2 regions of the Nocardia sp. NPDC059240 genome follow, and region 1 is predicted to be linked to the other one. Evidence: riboswitches for the same ligand, from Rfam matches in the RefSeq annotation. Region 1 holds a riboswitch; the other holds the start of a gene.
The links. Region 1 has a riboswitch for glycine ahead of ACFXHA_RS17060 (hypothetical protein). Riboswitches for the same ligand answer to the same signal wherever they lie in the genome.
Positions count from the first base shown of each region.

Region 2: another riboswitch for glycine. It lies ahead of gcvP (aminomethyl-transferring glycine dehydrogenase); the one in region 1 lies ahead of ACFXHA_RS17060 (hypothetical protein).

Region 1 is NZ_JBHZAC010000004.1:500,632-506,613, reverse strand. It holds gene ACFXHA_RS17080 (acyl-CoA thioesterase domain-containing protein) at 1-223, shown strand, start outside; gene ACFXHA_RS17075 (SGNH/GDSL hydrolase family protein) at 312-1,181, shown strand; gene ACFXHA_RS17070 (LysR family transcriptional regulator) at 1,188-2,084, opposite strand; gene ACFXHA_RS17065 (DoxX family protein) at 2,100-2,495, shown strand; gene ACFXHA_RS17060 (hypothetical protein) at 2,518-3,051, opposite strand; glycine riboswitch at 3,188-3,275, opposite strand; gene ACFXHA_RS17055 (hypothetical protein) at 3,383-4,087, opposite strand; gene ACFXHA_RS17050 (cyclase family protein) at 4,215-4,862, shown strand; gene ACFXHA_RS17045 (hypothetical protein) at 5,044-5,370, shown strand; gene ACFXHA_RS17040 (Ig-like domain-containing protein) at 5,451-5,982, opposite strand, start outside.
Region 2 is NZ_JBHZAC010000017.1:59,868-65,849, forward strand. It holds gene ACFXHA_RS41120 (SDR family oxidoreductase) at 1-464, opposite strand, end outside; gene gcvP (aminomethyl-transferring glycine dehydrogenase) at 594-3,434, opposite strand; glycine riboswitch at 3,595-3,690, opposite strand; gene ACFXHA_RS41130 (MerR family transcriptional regulator) at 3,820-4,386, opposite strand; gene ACFXHA_RS41135 (bifunctional nuclease family protein) at 4,607-5,080, opposite strand; gene ACFXHA_RS41140 (MerR family transcriptional regulator) at 5,149-5,919, opposite strand; gene garA (glycogen accumulation regulator GarA) at 5,964-5,982, opposite strand, start outside.

The DNA of each region.
Region 1 (5,982 bases):
CACCGACGTCTCCCTCACCCTGTCCCGCCTCCCCGAGGGCCGCGAACTCGGCCTCTTCGCGCAAGATCACATGTCCGCCAACGGCATCTCCACCGCGACCGCGACCATGTACGACCGCACCGGACCGCTCGGCACCGTCACCGTCACGGCTCTGTCCAACGCGATGCGCCGAGTCGACATGGCCGAATTCGCGGCCTCCCGCTCCTTTGCACAGGAAAGATAACGATTCGGCAACTTGCCCTACTGGCCGGTAGGCCGTCTCGTACCGTCGGTGGCTACTCGCCCGAGCCCCACCTACGAGGACGTCTATCGTGAAACTGAAGCATTGCCTGTCCACTATTGCGATCGTGGCCGCCGGATCACTGGTGGGGATTGCCCCCGCCCATGCTGACGGCGGTAAGTATGTGGCGCTGGGGGATTCGTACGCGGCGGGGGTCGGGATCTCCAATATTCTCGACAAGACCTGCTCGCGGTCGGATCGCAACTATGCCCACCTGTTCGCGGCGGCACGCGGTTACAGCCTCACCGACGTCACCTGCGGGGGCGCGACCACCGATTCGGTGACCAGCACCCAGCTCTCCGCGGTCACCTCCGACACCAACCTGGTCACCCTCGGCGTCGGCGGCAATGACATCGGCTTCACCGATATCGTGCGCAGCTGCGTGGAAGCGGGCACCCTCGGTACCGGTTCGGGGACGGGCAGTGCGGTACTCCAGACCCTCGGTACCGGAAGCACCAGTGGCAGTGCCGAATTGCTGCTCGGCTGCAAGAACAAGTACGACGCGTCCATGCCGGGCCGCCTGTCCGATGCCTCGGCCAAGGTCGCGAAACTGGTCTCCGACATCAAGTCCCGCGCACCCCAGGCCCGCGTCGTCCTGGTCGGCTACCCGCACATCCTCCCCGACAACGCCGCCCTGTGCGCCGGCCGCCAACCGGTTCTCCCCGCCGACGTCGACTGGGCCCGCGACACCGTCATCGGCGGCCTCAACACCATGCTGAAGTCCCAAACCGGCATCGAATACTTCAGCACCTACGAGATCTACAACGGCCACGACGTCTGCGAGGCCATCCCGGACCGCTGGGTCAACGGCACCTCCGTCGACAACGGCGAAGGCGCCCAATTCCATCCGAACCAGTACGGCCACGCCGCCACCGCCCAGAGGATGGCCGCCACCCTCTGAGGTCGCTCATGCCTCGCGGTGGGCGAGGCAACTGCGGACGAAGTCCTGGACCACCGGGTCGGTGTCGGCGCCGGGACGCCAGACGACGCCGACTCGGGTGGGGCTGACGCCGGTGACCGGGCGGTAGACGATGCCGGGGCGAGCGAAGAAGCGGGCCGCCGACGCGGGCGCGAGGGCAATGCCGTAGCCGTTGGCCACGGCGCTGAGCCAGTCGTCGGTGCGGTCGGTGATCGCGCCGATGCGGACCGGATGGCCCGCGCGTTCGTCGGTCGCCAGCCAGAAGTCGCGCCAGGCACCGGTTTCGGGTGGGGCCGCGACGAAAGGCTCGTCCCACAGTTCATGGAACTCGATGGCCGCCCGGGTGGCGAGCGGATGCGCGGCGGGCAGCGCGACCCACCGGGGCTCGGTCAGCAACCATTGGGTCCGCAGGGCGTGGTCGCCGGGAAAAGGCAAGCGCAGCAAGGCGACATCGACCTCGCCGTCGATCAGCCCGGCGGTCGGATTCGACCAGGCCGCCGCCTGCCGCATATCGACCCGCCACCCCGGCCTGCGCCTGGTGAACTCGGCGATGATGGGCTGGGTGGACTCATTGGCCGCGCTGGCGACATAGCCGACGCGCAGCACACTGGCCGCCCGGCTCGCGGCGCTCCGGGTCTCCGTCAGCGCCTCGTCCCAGCTGCCCAGCACCCTCGGCGCCCGGGCGGCGAGGGCCCGGCCCGGATCCGTCAGCGCCATACCGGCTTTCGACCGGGTGAACAGCTGCACACCGAGCTGAGCCTCCAGCTGCTTGATCTGTTTGGTCAGCGCGGGCTGTGACACGAACAACCGCTCGGCGGCCCGGCTGAGGTTCCCCTCCTCCGCCACGGCGGCGAAGTACCGCAGCAAGCGCGTGTCGACATCCATGCCATCAGGTTATAGATGCAGGTATTGGACGTGCGAACCCTGTCCGGCCAGGCTCGAATCATGTTCATCGCCTACCTGATCGCCGCCATTGTCACCATCGTCATCAACGGCGGCATGGCCGTCGCGGACTTCGCCCGAGCCGATTTCGTACTGGCCAATTCCGACGCGGTCAGCTTCCCCCGGTCCTGGATCCCGCTCGCCGGGGCGCTGAAAATGGCCGGGGCCGTCGGTGTCCTGGTGGGTCTGCTGGGTGCACGCCCCCTCGGCATCGCTGCGGCACTCGGCCTCATGCTGTACTTCGCCGCCGCCCTGATCGTTCACGTCCGTACCCGGGTCATCGGCAACATCGCTTTTCCGGGAGCGTATTTCGCGTTCGCGGCGGCGACGCTGGTGCTGGCCGTCGCACAGTAGCGTTACGGTCCCGTGGGATTCGTCAGCAGGCGACGGCGCACTCGGGCGTGTGCCGGTGTGCGGTCCGGCGCAGGCGGGTCAGGGCGCGGCCGGAGTCCCGATGCACGTCGAGTACCCGGATACCCAGTGCGACAGCCGTTTCCAGGGGTGAGAGCCCTACTGCTACGCGCAGGGTGAGGATTTCGCGCTGCTGGTCGGTCAGCTCGCCGGGTAGTCGAGGACGTGACGTTTCATAGCGGGCGAGACGGGTCGCGCGGTGCGCGGTCGAATGCAGGAATTCCAGGAAGTCGCGGCGCGCGGCGTGCGCGGTGGGCCAGCCGGTAGCGACGGTGGCACTGACCTCGGTGGCCAGCCGATCGGCGTCCGGGCTCGCGCCGAGTGCCGCGCGGCAATAGGCGGTGGCGAATCGGCGGGTGTAGTTCAGTACCTCCGCCAAGGCGTATCGGCGGCCGAGTGCGGCGGCGGTCAGAGTGTCCAGCGGGGGGACCGGCGGGCGCGAGTCGACCGGGGTCGGTTCGGCGGCGGTGCGGGGAAGCAGGGGGGAACGGCCGGGCATGGGAGGTCCTCTGGTCAGCCGGGCAGCCGCCCGGTTATCGGATCTCCCCCTCTGTCACGGGACCTGAGAGCTTCACCGCGGGATACGCGATTTGCACCGTAGGTGAGGCGTGGATACGCCTGCTTTCCAGAGTTGCCTGGTCGAAACGGTATCTGTACCTGAGAGATTCCGGGGAGGTTGCTCCTTCGGTACCCCGGGTTCCGGGGTTCTCCCGCCACGACTCATAGCGGCCGAGTATTCGATTGTCCGGGCGAGCCTAGTCGACAAGCGGGTTGCTGGCCAGGGACCAGCAACCCGATGGCATCCGAAACGTGGCCTATCTCACCGCGTCCTACTTGGGATCGCTGAGCAGCCACTGGTCACGCGGGGTGCGGCGGCGCTCCCGGCGGCTGCCGACCCGGGCCCGCATGGCATAGCGCGCGGGGGAGTCCTGGGCGGTCAGCTGATGCCAGCCGCTGCCGCCGGTGATGTCGAAGACGCCGATGTAGCCGCCGGGCAGCAGCTGGAACGGCGTGGTGATGTGCTTGCCGAAGTCGAACTGGGTGCTGCCCGCGGTCCGGAAGTTCTCGAACCAGGCCGGAAATACGAAGTCCGACACCGTGACTCCGTCGATCTGATAGCCGTACTGATCCGCCTCACAGGCGTCGGCGACCTCGTAGGCGTAGATGCGGCCCGCGGTCCCGGAGGTGAACACATAGGCGGCCAGGTTGATGTCGGGGTCGGCGAGCATCTCGAGCAGTTCGTGGCTCGCGGTCACGCTCCACTGCAGCCCGGCGTCGAGGTCGCTGCGCGCGAACACTTTTCCGATCGGCAGGCCCTCGGAGGTGAGGTCGTGGTAGCCGAGCGCGCCGGCCTGATCCGAATCATCGGAGACGACCAGCCACCAGGCGCCGGGCTCGGGCTGCTGATTGCTTGCCACAAAGGTCAGGTCGGCGTCACTGCCCCAGGCGGGGGCCCAATCCCGGTGCACCTGCGTCTGCAGGGCGGGCACCACGGCGGATACCTGGGCGTCGGTCAGTACGGTACTGCGGTTCAACACGGCAATATGTATGGCAGACATGGCGATTCTCGAATCTTGTAGTGTTCCCAGCCTCATCGGCGCGGCGTCATTCGATCTTGCTGCTGTCATCTTCGCGCGAAAATCACAGGGAGGCAGGCGGAAAGTGCGCATCATCGATCTTTCGGTACCGATCAGGTCCGGTATGCCGGTGTATCCCGGCGACCCGGAGGTCACGCTCCGGCCCGCGCTCACGGTGGCCGTCGACGGTGTCAATGTGCTGCACCTGGACATGGGTTCGCAGACGGGGACGCATGTGGACGCGCCACGACATATCGACGACTCGCTGCCTACCCTCGACGAGCTGCCGCTGGAACGATTCGTCGGGCCCGCGGTCGTGATCGACGCGCGCGCGGTGGGGGCGGGCGGGGCGATCGGGCGCGAGTTCTTCGAAGGCCGGGTGGCGGCGGGACAGATCGTGTTGATCGTCACCGGGTGGTCGCGGCACTGGGGCACCCGCGAGTATCTGAACCATCCGCATCTGACGGTGGCGGCGGCCGAGTATCTGATCGCGGTCGGGGTGCGGACGATCGGGGTCGACGCGCTGTCCGTCGATCCGACGCCTACCGAGGAGATTCCCGTGCATCGGATCCTGTGCGGCGCGCACGGTGTGATCGCCGAGAATCTGACCGGTTTGTCCGAACTACTGGCGCTGCAGGAGGCCGGACGGCCGATCGAGGTCTCGCTGTTCCCGCTCAATCTGCCCGGGGCCGACGGTGCTCCCGTACGGGCGGTCGCGCGCGTCGAAGGGTGAGGTCAGGGCCCCGAAGTGTGAGAGAAACGTCAGTGTGTCGCATTTTGCCGCGCGGCTCACACGATCTTCGTAGACTGCTCTGGAAACTGGGGGTGTCGGGGCCCCCGACCCGCGCTCGATCAGAAGGACTCCGCACGTGAATCGTTGTGCCGTAACCACTTTGCTAGCCGTTGCGGCTATCGTGACCGCCGCGCCGGTCGCGTCGGCGGAGATTCCGCTCATCGACGTCTCCACGACCACCACCACGCCGGGCGCCACCACGCCGACCCCCACCTCCACCGACCCCGATCCGAACGCGCCGATGGAGGCCAACGTCACCGGATCCTCGGGCCTCAAGCTCGGCGGCGCGTTCGGCTCGGCGAGCACCGGATCCGCCGGACCGGGCGGCCCGTGCACGGTGCTCGGCACCGCGTCCGCGCTCTCGGGCTTCGCGGCGCTGGGCTGCGACGGCTTCAAGAGCAACAACATCCAGACCAACCCCAACCAGGTGCCGGGTACTACCAAGTAGAACCGCCACCCGGAGATTCCTGTCGAGCACGACCGAGGGGCACCGACAATCGAGTCGGCGCCCCTCGGTCGTGTCGTCTGTCAGCCGCGGTCGGCGTTCCCGGCCTTCCACTGCTCCCACGGAATGTTCCAGTCGCCCAGCCCGTCCACGCCCGAGAGCGTGCCGCCGACCGTGTTCTTCACGATGGTGATGTCACCGCGCTTGACGTTGTCGTAGACCCACTTGGCGTCCGCCGGGCTCAGATTCAGGCAGCCGTGACTGGTGTTGACCGAACCCTGCTGGCCCACCGACCACGGGGCCGAGTGGAAGAAGATGCCCGAGTACGAGATTCGCGTCGCCCAATCGATCGGCGTCTTGTAGCCGCCCGGCGCGTTCACCGGGACACCGTAGGTGGAGGAATCCATGATGATCCGGTCGAACTTGTCGCCCACGATGTAGACGCCGTTGTCGGTGGGCGTGGAGTTCTTGCCCATCGAGGTCGGCATGGTCCGGATCACCTCGCCGTTGCGTTCGACGGTGACCATCTTGGTGTCGTCGTCGGCGGTGAAGATGGTGGCGTCGCCGATGGTGAAGCTGGAGTGGATGTCGCTGTCGCCGACCAGTCCGCTGCCG
Region 2 (5,982 bases), on a different contig from region 1:
ACCTTGGTCGTGTTGTAGGCGGGAGTGCCGCCGCGCATACCGGTGAGGGAGGCGGCCTCGCTGGAGACATTCACGATGCGGGCGTGCGAGCTCTTGCGCAACAACGGCAAGAAGGCCTGGACCATCCGCCACGGACCGTAGAGATTGGTTTCCGCGGCCGCGCGCACCACGGCCAGGTCCGCCGTCTCCGCGCGCTGCCAGGTGTCGTATGTGATTGCCGCACTGTTGATCAGCACATCGAGCCGGCCGTGCACCTCGGCCACTTCGGCTGCCGCGGCCATGACACTCGCGTCGTCGGTGACATCCAGCAGCAGCGGGAGCGCCCCTACCTCGGCTGCCACGGTTTTCCCCGCTTCCTCCGATCGCGCCCCCAACACAACGGTGAACCCGTGTTCGACCAGTTGCCTGCATACTTCCCGGCCGATCCCGCGGTTGCCGCCGGTGACCAACGCGATGTCGCTCATGATCATCGATCTTGCCGCCGAACAGCGGAGTCGTCGAGCCCCCGCGCCCGACCGACGCCCGGAATCGACCACAGCGCCCCACCGGTTCGAGAACCGATGGGGCGCTGATGTGTTCGGGATGATCCGCCGTCAGTCGGTGTAGGCGTCCATGGGCGGGCAGGAGCAGACCAGGTTGCGGTCACCGTACGCGCCGTCGATGCGACGGACCGACGGCCACACCTTGGCGCGGGCGTGCTTGACACCCTGCGGGTAGACGGCCTTTTCGCGGGTGTACGGGTGATCCCACTCGCCGACAAGGCATTCCGCGGTGTGCGGGGCGCCGCGCAGCGGGTTGTCCTCGACGGGCCAGACGCCGGCTTCGACCTGGTCGATCTCGCCCTTGATCGCGATCATGGCTTCGATGAAAGCGTCCAGCTCTTCGAGGTTCTCGCTCTCGGTGGGCTCCACCATGAGCGTCCCCGCGACCGGGAAGCTCATGGTCGGGGCGTGGAAGCCGTAGTCGGCCAGGCGCTTTGCCACATCGTCGACGGTGACGCCGGTCTGCTTGGTGATCTCACGCAGATCGAGGATGCACTCGTGCGCGACCATGCCGTTGTCGCCGGTGTAGAGGACCGGGAAGTGCGGGTCCAGTTTGCGGGCAATGTAATTGGCCGAGGCAATGGCCGTCAGGGTGGCGCGGCGCAGGCCGTCGGCACCCATCATGCGGATGTAGGCCCAGGTGATCGGGAGGATCGACGCCGAACCGTACTTGGCGGCCGACACGGCGTGCGAACCCTTGTCGAGCGGATCGCCGGGCAGGTACTGCGCCAGGTGCTCACGCACCGCGACCGGTCCGACGCCGGGACCGCCGCCGCCGTGCGGGATGCAGAAGGTCTTGTGCAGGTTCAGGTGGCTGACGTCGCCACCGAACTTGCCCGGACGGGCCAGTCCGACAAGGGCATTGAGGTTCGCGCCGTCCACGTACACCTGGCCGCCGGCCTCGTGCACCAGCCCGCACAGCTCGGCCACCTCGTGCTCGTACACGCCGTGCGTGGACGGGTAGGTGATCATGATGCAGGCCAGCCGCTCGGCGTGATCGGCGATCTTGGCGCGCAGGTCGTCGAGGTCGATATCGCCGTTGGGACGGGTCTTCACGACCTCCACCCGCATACCGACCATGGCGGCCGAGGCCGCGTTGGTGCCGTGCGCGCTGGAGGGGATCAGGCACGTATCCCGGTGCGAGTCACCACGATCCAGGTGGTAGCGGCGGATCGCCAGCAGGCCCGCGTACTCGCCCTGGCTACCGGCATTGGGCTGCAACGAAACCCGGTCGTAGCCGGTGACCGCGCACAGCCAGCCCTCCAGATCCTCGATCAACTTGATCAGACCTGGCGCGTCCTCGACCGGCGCGTACGGGTGCACCCGGTTGAAGCCGGGCCAGGTGATGGACTCCATCTCCGCGGCCGCGTTGAGCTTCATGGTGCAGGAGCCGAGCGGAATCATGCTGCGGTCCAGCGCAATATCCTTGTCCGAGAGCGCGCGCAGGTAGCGCAGCATCGCGGTTTCGGTGCGGTACTTGGTGAACGCGGGCGCGGTCAGGTACTCCGAGGTGCGGACCTCGATGTGCGGACGCTGCTTGCCGTGGAACAGCGCACCTTCGGGCCCGACCGGGATTTCCGCGCCGAAGCAGTCCAGCACCGCGACCACGTGGGTATCGGTGGTCACCTCGTCGCACGCGATGGCGACATGATCGGCGTCGACGAGCCGCAGGTTGATCCCGTGCCCCTTCGCCTTGGTCACAATGGCTTCCGCACCGCCGGGCACGTTCACCAGCACGGTGTCGAAGAAGCTCTGATGCACCACCGCGTCACCGAGCCCGGCGGCCAGCCACTGCGCATGCCCGTGCACGCGACGCGCCAGCGACCGCAGCCCGTCGGCACCGTGGTAGGAGGCGAACATGGCGGCCAGAATGGCCAGCAGCACCTGCGCGGTACAGATGTTCGAGGTCGCCTTCTCCCGGCGAATGTGCTGTTCACGGGTCTGCAGCGCGAGCCGGTAGGCGAGGTTGCCGTCCGCGTCCACGGACACACCGACCAGTCGGCCCGGCAGCTGTCGAGCGTGCGCGGAGTGCACCGCGAGATATCCGGCGTGCGGGCCACCGAAGCCCAGCGGCACACCGAAACGCTGCGTGGTGCCGAAGCACGCGTCCGCGCCCTGCTCACCGGGCGGCGTGATCAACGTCAGCGCAAGCAGATCCGCGCCCACCGCGACCAGCGCACCGCGCGCGTGCGCGGCCTCGATGACCGGAGCCCAGTCCACGATCCGCCCGGACGCGCCCGGCTGCTGCACGATCACACCGAAGAACTCCCCCTCGGGCAGCGCCTCGTCGGCCAGATTCGCCTCGACGATCTCGATGCCCATCGGCTCGGCGCGCGTGTACAGCAGCGTCCGGGTCTGCGGGAACAGATCGGTGTCGATGAGCAGCCGCACCGACTTGCTCTTACGGTTGGCCCGCTGCAGCAGCGTCATGGCCTCCGCGGCCGCGGTCGCCTCGTCCAGCATGGACGCGTTGGCGACCTCCATCGCGGTCAGATCCGCGACCATGGTCTGGAAGTTGAGCAGCGCTTCCAGGCGTCCCTGGCTGATCTCCGGCTGGTACGGCGTGTACGCGGTGTACCAGGCCGGGTTCTCGACGAGATTGCGCAGCAGCACCGGCGGGGTGTGCGTGTCGTAGTAGCCCATCCCGATCATGGAGGTGGCCACGGTGTTCGAATTCGCCAGCGCCGCAAGCTCGGCGAGCGCCTCGTGCTCCGACAGCGCGGGCGGCAGCGCATCGAGGCCATTGCCCGCGGGCGCGTCCAGAATGCTGGCGGGCACCGCCTTGGTGGCGAGTTCGTCCAGCGACTCGACGCCGACGGTCTCCAGAATGCGGCCGGTCTCTCCGCTGTCGGGGCCGATGTGGCGGTCGGCGAAGGATCGAGTCCAGATCACGTCTGCTCCAGGGGGTGGGCGGGTATCGGCGCGGCGGCCGATGCTTCGTCTGCCCTCCCCCTCTGTCCTCGATGCCTGAGAGATTCGGGCCACGACCTTGCGGCCGTTGCCCTTTCACCATGGGCGGGCGACGCGAGGCCACCACTTTCCAGAGGCGTCGAAACTCCGCACGGTCCCTTGTGCCTGAGAGATTGACGGGGAGGTGCTGCTCCTTCGGCGTCCGAGGCTACCCCCGGAACTCTCCCGCACGGCTGCGACGCACTCGCTAGTTTAAGCGTGCGCACGTTACAGATATGTTGCCTGGGCTCCGTTTCACATCGCGGGCTCGGACCGGCAACGAAAATGCGCGCCACCCAACGGGTGACGCGCATCGTGGAAAGGCTGTCTAACCGGTCTTGCTCATCCGGGCCTTGCGGCGGAAGGAGAGCTCGTCCTCCGGACGGTCGGTCGTGCTGCCCGCCTCGGCGCGCTCGGCCGGGAAGTTGGCGATGGCCCCGGTCAATTCGCGCATCGCGCCGCTGACGGCGATGCCGAACACGCCCTGACCACCCTGCAGTAAATCGACCACCTCCTCGGCGGAGGAGCACTCGTAGACGGTCGCACCGTCGGAGAACAGCGTGATCCCGGCGAGGTCTTCGACACCGCGGCTGCGCAGGTGATCCACCGCGATGCGGATGTTCTGCAGCGAGATGCCCGCGTCGAGGAGACGCTTGACGATCTTGAGGACGAGGATGTCCTTGAACGAGTAGAGGCGCTGGCTGCCGGAGCCGGTGGCACTGCGGATGGACGGGACGACCAGTCCGGTGCGGGCCCAGTAATCGAGCTGGCGGTAGGTGATACCGGCCACCTGGCAAGCGCTGGGCACGCGGTAGCCGACGAGTTCGTCGGGAACCGTGTCGTCGGGGAACAGCCCTGGCTGCACCACATCCTGAGGTTGCGGTTGATCTCCCACTGACTACTCCCTTACTGCTTGCCTATCAGGGCTGGGCTCGTGTCTCGAGGACCTCTGGAGCGTTGGCCTAACAATCGAGGTTACTCCCCTGATTGTGGCCGGAGAATCGGCACCGTCAAAGCATGAACGGGCGCGTGTTTTTAACCCTAAACCTGAGGTAGAGACACGGATTTGTCTCGTTTGGAGATCATCGGCGAATCATCCGCCGGTCAGGAGTTGGTCAGCTGTCCGTTGCCTTGAAGTCATCCGGAGATACCGATTCGAGAAACTCCTTGAACTTCTCGACCTCGTCCTCGCGCTCGTCCGGCATGACCAGCCCGGCCTCCTCGAGCACCGGCTCCTCGGCATAGATCGGACACCCCACGCGCAGCGCGATCGCCACCGAATCCGACGGCCGCGCCGAGATCCGCAGATCGTTCTCGAAGACCAGATCGGCGTAGAAGGTGCCCTCCTGCAGATCCACGATCCGCACTTCCTTGAGGGTGTGGCCGAGCTCCTTGATCAAGATCTTGACCAGATCGTGGGTGAGCGGGCGGATGGGCGTCACGCCCTCCTGCTCCAGCACGATCGCGGTGGCCTCGGCCTGTCCGATCCAGATCGGTAGATACCGATCCCCGGAAACCTCTCGCAGCAACAGCACGGGCTGATTCTGTGGTTGTTCGACACGGATGCCGATCACTCGCATTTCGCTCATCGCACTGCCTCCCAAATCCCACACCGGCCGCCAGCCCCCGGCTGTAATACCGAGTCTAGGCGAAGATTTCAGCCTCCGAGGGAAGCGCGCACAGAGGTCTTCACCAGGCAGGTGTGCAGCGTCAGCGACAGCGCCGCCAACTCCCGGACCGTCTCCTCGGCACGCGCGCGGGCATCCGCGTCACGACTCTTGGCGATCGGGGCGGCGATCTGCGCGACCATGGCGGCCTCACGATCGGCGGCCAGCTTGAAGGCACGCAGATGCCTTGCCTCCAAACCGAATTCGCTCAGCGCCTTGGCCGTGCGCGCCAGCGTGACGGCATCGCCGTCGAAATAGCCTGCCGCGCCGGGGGTAATGAGATTGGCGCGGATCAGCTCGGTCAAAAACTTCTCGTCGATGCCGGCCTGGTCGAGCAGATCCGCCCGGGTGATCCGGATTTCGTGATCGAACCGGAGCTCCTCGGGCGACACCTCACCGGGCACGGCGTTCAGCCTGCGCAGGCGACCGCCGCCGTTGGCGAGGCTCTCTGTCGAATCGGGCATGGCCCCGACCCCTCCCACGGCGTTCGCCCGGGCCCGGGCCTCCCGGACCCCGAGCGTCGCCGCCCCACTGTCGATCGCTTCGAGCTGTTCTTTGATCACCTTCAAGGGCAGGTACTGATCCCGTTGCGCGGTCAGCACGAAGCGCAGGCGCTCGACGTCCGCCACATGAAAGCGGCGGTACCCCGAGGGCGTGCGCTCCGGGCTGATCAGACCCTCCGATTCCAGGAATCGGATCTTGGAGATGGTGATATCCGGAAAATCCGGACGCAGGAGATCCAGCACGGAGCCGATCGACATGCCTCCGCGCGTCCACTGCGCTGCGCCAGTCATTCCGCTCGGCCCTATAGCGCCGAATCGCTT